Regions from separate parts of the Roseateles sp. 22389 genome, predicted to be linked through region 2. Evidence: predicted binding sites of a transcription regulator. Region 2 holds the regulator's gene; each other region holds the start of a gene.
What was found. Region 2 encodes HrcA, which represses chaperone genes, less so after heat shock. Its sites were predicted from a motif close to TTAGCACTCNNNNNNNNNGAGTGCTAA; they were not measured.
Positions count from the first base shown of each region.

Region 1: the regulator HrcA is predicted to act here: its motif matches at 791-817, upstream of groES (co-chaperone GroES).
Region 3: the regulator HrcA is predicted to act here: its motif matches at 1,312-1,338, upstream of rpoH (RNA polymerase sigma factor RpoH).

Region 1 is NZ_JBQEOF010000003.1:66,390-68,652, forward strand. It holds gene ACTJKJ_RS05310 (LamG-like jellyroll fold domain-containing protein) at 1-747, shown strand, start outside; gene groES (co-chaperone GroES) at 924-1,214, shown strand; gene groL (chaperonin GroEL) at 1,271-2,263, shown strand, end outside.
Region 2 is NZ_JBQEOF010000012.1:34,906-37,168, reverse strand. It holds gene ACTJKJ_RS17095 (NAD kinase) at 1-860, opposite strand, end outside; gene hrcA (heat-inducible transcriptional repressor HrcA) at 943-1,956, shown strand; tRNA gene ACTJKJ_RS17085 (tRNA-Ile) at 2,067-2,143, shown strand.
Region 3 is NZ_JBQEOF010000001.1:252,077-254,339, forward strand. It holds gene ACTJKJ_RS01110 (SCO family protein) at 1-255, shown strand, start outside; gene rpoH (RNA polymerase sigma factor RpoH) at 345-1,259, opposite strand; gene ACTJKJ_RS01120 (CHASE domain-containing protein) at 1,418-2,263, opposite strand, start outside.

The sequences.
Region 1 (2,263 bases), on a different contig from region 2:
GTGCTGACCTACAGCGACGCGCCACCCGGCGGCGTCTGGTTCTACCAGGTCACCGCGCAGGGCAACGGCGTGAGCGCCAGTTCGCCGGCGGTGCGGGCCGTGATGCCGGGCGAGGACCGCTTGTCGTTGCCGCTGAACGGCCGGAACGGCACGGAGACCTTCGGCGCGCTGCTGGGCGCCGACGGCAACCGAAGCGTCATCGAGGGCAAGCTGCTGGACGGCGCGGCCTGGGGCGACGGACGCCGGGAGGACAAGGCCATCGTCTTCGACGGCAAGAAGGCGGGCCTGCAGTTGCCCGCCGGGATCTTCAGCGGGCTCGAGGACTTCACGGTGTCGCTGTGGGCGTATGCGAATGCGCTGCGCTGGGACACCTGCCTGTTCTTCGCCGGGAACGACGCTTTCTCCTATATGTGCATCGCGCCCCAGAGCGGCCGGGGCGGGCTGCGATTCGCCATCGCCGGCGCGACCCACAACGACTCGCAAGGCATGGAGGCGCCGGGGCCCTTGCCCATCCGGCGCTGGGCTCATGTGGCGGTGACGCTCCGGGCGGGCACCGGGCGGCTCTACCTCGACGGCGTGGAGGTGGCGAGGGCCGACGACATCCTGCTGTCGCCGCGGCAGGTCGGTGACCAGGTCACCTTCCTGGGTCGCAACTGGGCGCATCCGTCCTTCAACGGCCGCATCCAGGACTTCCGCGTCCAGGTGGGCGCGCTGAGCGCGGCGGAGATCGCGGCGCTGGCGAAGTGACACCGCCCTTGAAAGCGCCAAGCCCGTCCATATAATCTCCCTGCTAGCACTCGCATCGGTCGAGTGCTAACAAGCCCCACGACGTCCCTCGCGGGGCTTACTTCTTGTGGGGGTTGGCCAGTGCGAGAACCGCACGGCGGGCCCTTGAAGCAAGTCCGCACAGTCAAGGAGATCTGATGAAACTGCGTCCTCTGCACGATCGCGTGATCGTTAAGCGCCTGGAAAACGAAACCAAGACGGCCTCCGGCATCGTCATCCCCGACAACGCCGCCGAGAAGCCCGACCAGGGCGAGGTGCTGGCCGTCGGCCCGGGCAAGCGCAACGACAAGGGTGAATTCATCGCCCTGAACGTCGCCGTCGGCGACCGCGTGCTGTTCGGCAAGTACAGCGGCCAGACCGTCAAGGTCGACGGCGAAGAGCTGCTCGTGATGCGCGAAGAGGATCTGTTTGCGGTCATCGCCAAGTAATCGGCGACCACCCTCACAGACCCCATTCATCTAGATAGAGATTCGGAGAGATACACATGGCAGCAAAAGACGTTGTCTTCGGCGGCGAAGCCCGTGCCCGCATGGTCGAAGGCGTGAACATCCTGGCCAACGCGGTCAAGGTCACGCTGGGTCCCAAGGGCCGTAACGTGGTGCTGGAGCGCTCGTTCGGCGCCCCCACCGTCACCAAGGACGGTGTCTCGGTCGCCAAGGAGATCGAGCTCAAGGACAAGCTGCAGAACATGGGCGCCCAGATGGTCAAGGAAGTCGCTTCCAAGACCTCGGACAACGCCGGTGACGGCACCACCACCGCCACCGTGCTGGCCCAGGCCATCGTGCGCGAAGGCATGAAGTACGTGGCCGCCGGCATGAACCCGATGGACCTCAAGCGCGGCATCGACAAGGCCGTCGCCGCCCTGGTCGAGCAGCTGAAGAAGGCCTCCAAGGCCACCACCACGTCCAAGGAAATCGCCCAGGTCGGCACGATCTCGGCCAACTCCGATGACTCGATCGGCAAGATCATCGCCGACGCGATGGACAAGGTCGGCAAGGAAGGCGTGATCACCGTCGAGGACGGCAAGTCGCTGGCCAACGAGCTGGACGTCGTCGAAGGCATGCAGTTCGACCGCGGCTACCTGTCGCCCTACTTCATCAACAACCCGGAGAAGCAGTCGGCGATCCTGGACAACCCCTTCGTCCTGCTCTACGACAAGAAGATCTCCAACATCCGCGACCTGCTGCCGACGCTGGAAGCCGTCGCCAAGGCCGGCCGTCCGCTGCTGATCATCGCGGAAGAAGTCGACGGCGAAGCGCTGGCGACCCTGGTGGTCAACACCATCCGCGGCATCCTGAAGGTCGTCGCCGTGAAGGCCCCGGGCTTCGGCGACCGCCGCAAGGCCATGCTGGAAGACATCGCCATCCTGACCGGCGGCAAGGTCATCGCCGAGGAAGTCGGCCTGTCGCTGGAGAAGGTCACGCTGGCTGACCTGGGCCAGGCCAAGCGCGTCGAAGTGGGCAAGGAAAACACCACC
Region 2 (2,263 bases):
TTCCAGCGGAGCTTGCGGCGCAGCGTGGCGTAGTAGGACCAGCCGCGCGGATGCAGGAAGGGCGCGCGGTGCTGGGAGCGGCGCACGGTGATGCAGTCGCCGTGCAGCAGCGAGGCCAGGGATTGCATATCGAAGTTCACCGAGGCGTCGCGGCCGGCGACGATGGTCAGGCGCACCTCGCCGCTGTCGGGCAGGACGATGGGGCGGTTGGAGAGCGCGTGGGACGCGATCGGCAGCAGCACCCAGCCGGCGATGCCGGGGTGGAGGATGGGGCCGCCGGCGGACAGCGCGTAGGCGGTGGAGCCGGTGGGGGTGCCGACGATGACGCCGTCGGCGCGCATGTTGGCGACGAACTCGTCGCCGACGTCCACGCGCAGCTCGACCATGGCGGCGGTGGCGCCGCGGGAGACGACGACGTCGTTCAGGGCCACGCCGGAGAAGATCTGCTCGCCGTCGCGGAAGACGGCGCCTTCGAGCAGGGAGCGGTGCTCGATCTCGAAGTCGCCGGCGAGGATGGGGGCGAGGGCGTCGCGGAACTGGTCGGCGGAGATGTCGGTGATGAAGCCCAGGCGGCCCTGGTTGATGCCGACGAGGGGGAGGCCGTAGCGGGCGACCTGGCGGGCGAAGCCGAGCATGGTGCCGTCGCCGCCGACGACGATGGCCAGGTCGCACTGGGTGCCGAGTTCGGCGTGGGTCAATGCGGGGAAGGCGGTGATGCCGGTGCTGTCGGCGGTTTCCTGTTCGAGGGAAACATCCAATCCCTGGGAGGCGACAAAATCGGCAATCTCTTCCAGGATGGGCCGGATGCCCCGGGACTGGGGTTTTCCGACGATGGCCACGTGACGGAAGCGCTTGGACATAGCGCGGAATTACACCACAGCGAGGTGGCGGGGCCGGGGGCTGGGAAGGGGTGCCGCTGGTGGCTTCACTAGAATGAAAAACATGCTCGACGACCGCGCGAAAACACTGCTGAAGGCTCTGGTGGAGCGGTACATCGCCGACGGCCAGCCGGTGGGCTCCCGCACGCTGTCGAAGGCGTCGGGGCTGGAGCTGAGCCCGGCGACGATCCGCAACGTGATGGCCGACCTGGAGGAGCTGGGCCTGATTGCCAGCCCGCACACCAGCGCGGGGCGGATTCCGACGGCGCGGGGTTACCGGCTGTTCGTGGACACGCTGCTGACGGCCAAGCCGGGGATGCCGCGCGAGGCGGGGTCCTTCGAAAGCCAGCTGCTGCCGGATCAACCGCAACGGGTGATCGCGAACGCGGCGCAGCTGCTGAGCAGCCTGTCGAGTTTCGTGGGGGTGGTGACGTCGCCGCGCAAGACGGCGGTGTTCCACCACATCGAGTTCCTGCGGCTGGGCGAGCGCCGGGTGCTGGTGATCATGGTGTCGCCGGACGGGGACGTGCAGAACCGGCTGGTGTTCACGGCGCAGGACCTGTCGCAGTCGGACCTGACGGAGGCGAGCAACCGGCTGAACGCGCATTACGCGGGGCTGAGCCTGGACGTGGTGCGGGACCGCCTGCGGCTGGAGGTGGATCAACTGCGCGGGGAGATCGCCAAGCTGATGAGCGCGGCGGTGGACGTGGGCCAGCAGGGGCTGCAGGAGCACGAGCCGATGATCATTTCCGGCGAGCGCAACTTGCTGACGGTGCAGGACTTCAGCCACGACATGGGCAGCCTGCGCAGGATGTTCGACCTCTTCGAGCAGAAGACGCAGCTGATGCGGCTGCTGGATGTGTCCTCGCGCGCGGAGGGGGTGCGGATCTACATCGGCGGCGAGAGCCAGGTGGTGCCGGTGGAGGAGCTGTCCATCGTGTCGGCGCCGTATGAGGTCGATGGGGAGGTGGTCGGGACGCTGGGGGTCATCGGCCCGACGCGGATGGCCTACGACCGGATGATCGAGATCGTCGACATCACGTCGAGGATGGTGAGCAATGCGTTGTCGCAGAAGTAGCGGCGATGGCTCGGCGGGAGTGCGCTAGCGCACCGTTAGAATCCGCCGCTCCGGTGCAAGGCCGGAGCACGCGAATCCGCCAGGGTTCGTATATGCGCATTACCCCCAGGGGGCCGTTAGCTCAGTTGGTTAGAGCAGAGGACTCATAATCCTTTGGTCACAGGTTCAAGTCCTGTACGGCCTACCAAGAATTTCCAAGTCTAATCAACGACTTGCGTGATGCGCGTCGTGCCGATTCAGGCCGGAAACTGGCGCAAAAACGGACTTTGGCACAAAAGTGGCACAGTCCAAGACTTGCGATCCAAAG
Region 3 (2,263 bases), on a different contig from region 2:
AAGGCCTACCTGGAGAGCTTCGACCCGGGCTTCGTCGCGCTGCGCGGCTCGCCCGAGCAGCTCAAGGACGTGGCCAAGGAGTTCAAGATCTACTACGCCAAGGTCCCCGGCAAGACGCCCGACAGCTACACGATGGACCACACCGCCGCGAGCTTCCTGTTCGACCCGCAGGGGCGGGTGCGGGTGTTCTCCCGGTATGGCGCGGGGGCGACGGCGCTGATGTCGGACATCAAGGCGCTGATCGCCGGCCAGTGAGCGCCACCCCGCAATGAGAAAGGCCCCGCATTGCGGGGCCTTCTTCGTGGTGCTGGCGACGGTCGCCAGCGGGCGGCCGTCAGGAGGGCTCAGGCGGTCTCGGCGACCATCGCCTTGCGCATCTTCTTCATCGCCGCGACCTCGATCTGGCGGATGCGCTCGGCGGAGACGCCGTATTCGGCGGCCAGTTCATGCAGCGTCATGCCGCCCGAGCCGTCGTCGTTCACCTTCAGCCAGCGCTCCTCGACGATGCGGCGGCTGCGCGGATCCAGCACCTCCAGCGCCTGCTGCAGGCCGTCGCTGGCCAGGCGGTCGCGGGAGCGCGACTCGATCACGCGGGTCGGTTCCTGCGTGTCGTCCGCCAGGTAGGCGATCGGCGCGAAGGTCTCGCCGTCATCGTCGGTCTGCGGCTCCAGGGCCACGTCGCCGCCGGACAGGCGCGTCTCCATCTCCAGCACGTCCTCGCGCTTGACGTTGAGCTCCTCCGCCACGCGGGCGATCTCGCTTTCGGTCAGCGACGCGCGCTGCTGGTTCTCGGCGCCTTCCTTCAGCGCATGCTTCATCGAGCGCAGGTTGAAGAACAGCTTGCGCTGCGCCTTGGTCGTCGCGACCTTGACCATGCGCCAGTTCTTCAGGATGTACTCGTGGATCTCGGCCTTGATCCAGTGCATGGCGTACGACACCAGGCGCACGTTCTGGTCCGGGTCGAAGCGCTTGACCGCCTTCATCAGGCCGACGTTGCCTTCCTGGATCAGGTCGCCCTGCGGCAGCCCGTAGCCCAGGTACTGGCGCGAGATCGACACCACCAGGCGCAGGTGCGACAGCACCAGCCGGCCGGCCGCTTCCACGTCGCCCTTTTCCTTCAGGCGCGTGGCGTAGTCCTTTTCTTCCTCGGCCGTCAGCAGCGGGACGCGGTTGATCGCCGTGATGTACGCATCCAGGTTGCCGAGCGACGGCACCAGGGACCAGGGATCGCGCACCTTCAATGCAAGGCTGTTGGACATGTGTTCGTTTCTCCTGTCTCGGGCCGGTCTTCCGGCCCGATGGCTGGGGATATTAGCACTCATGGGCGGCGAGTGCTAAAGCTCCCAAAAACAGGTCAGTCCGGGAAGGGCTACCTGCTCAAATCAGTGTGGACTTGCCGTCTTAGGACCGACTTAAGTCATTGATTTGCCGAAGAAACCGGCAGCAGGAAGCTGAAAGTGGCCCCCTTGTCCGGTGCGCTGTCCACCTGGAGCTGGCTGTCCATCAGCGCGAGCAGGCGCTGCGTGATGACCAGCCCGATCCCGGTGCCCTCGATGGCGCCGACCTCCCGGCCCAGGCGGTTGAAGGGCTGGAAGAGCTGCGTCTTCTGGGCGTCGCTCAGGCCGGGGCCGGTGTCGGCGACGCTCAGTTCGACCATCGAGTCTCCGACCCGCCGGGCGCGGAGCCACACCTGCCCGCCGGGACGGTTGTACTTGACCGCGTTGCTGAGCAGGTTGGTCAGCACCTGCTTGAGCCGGGTGGCGTCGGCGCGCAGCTCGCAGGCGTCGGAGTCCAGTTCGACCTCGATCGACACCCCCAGCCGCCGCCGCTGCGACTCGACCATCGCCAGGCTGTCCGCCGCGATCGGCTCCAGGTCGAGGTGCTCGATCCGCACGCGCAACTGGCCGGCGTCGAGCCGCGACAGGTCCAGCGTGTCGTCGATCATCTGCAGCAGATGCCAGCCCGACTGCTGGATCTGCGCCAGCCAGCCGCGCTGCCGGGGGCTGAGGATGGGGTCGTGGTCCGCCTCGAGCAGCTGGGCGAATCCCAGCATCGCGTTCAGCGGCGTGCGCAGCTCGTGGCTCATGCGCGAGAGGAACTCGTTCTTGGCGCGGTTGGCGGCGAGCTCGGCCTCATGCACGCGCTCCAGTTCCGCCAGCCGCAACTGCTCGCCGATGTCCTCGACGACGCCCAGCAGCCGGTAGGGCTGGCCCTGGGCATCGCGCAGCAGGCTGACGGTGGCGCGTACCGTGATGACCTGCCC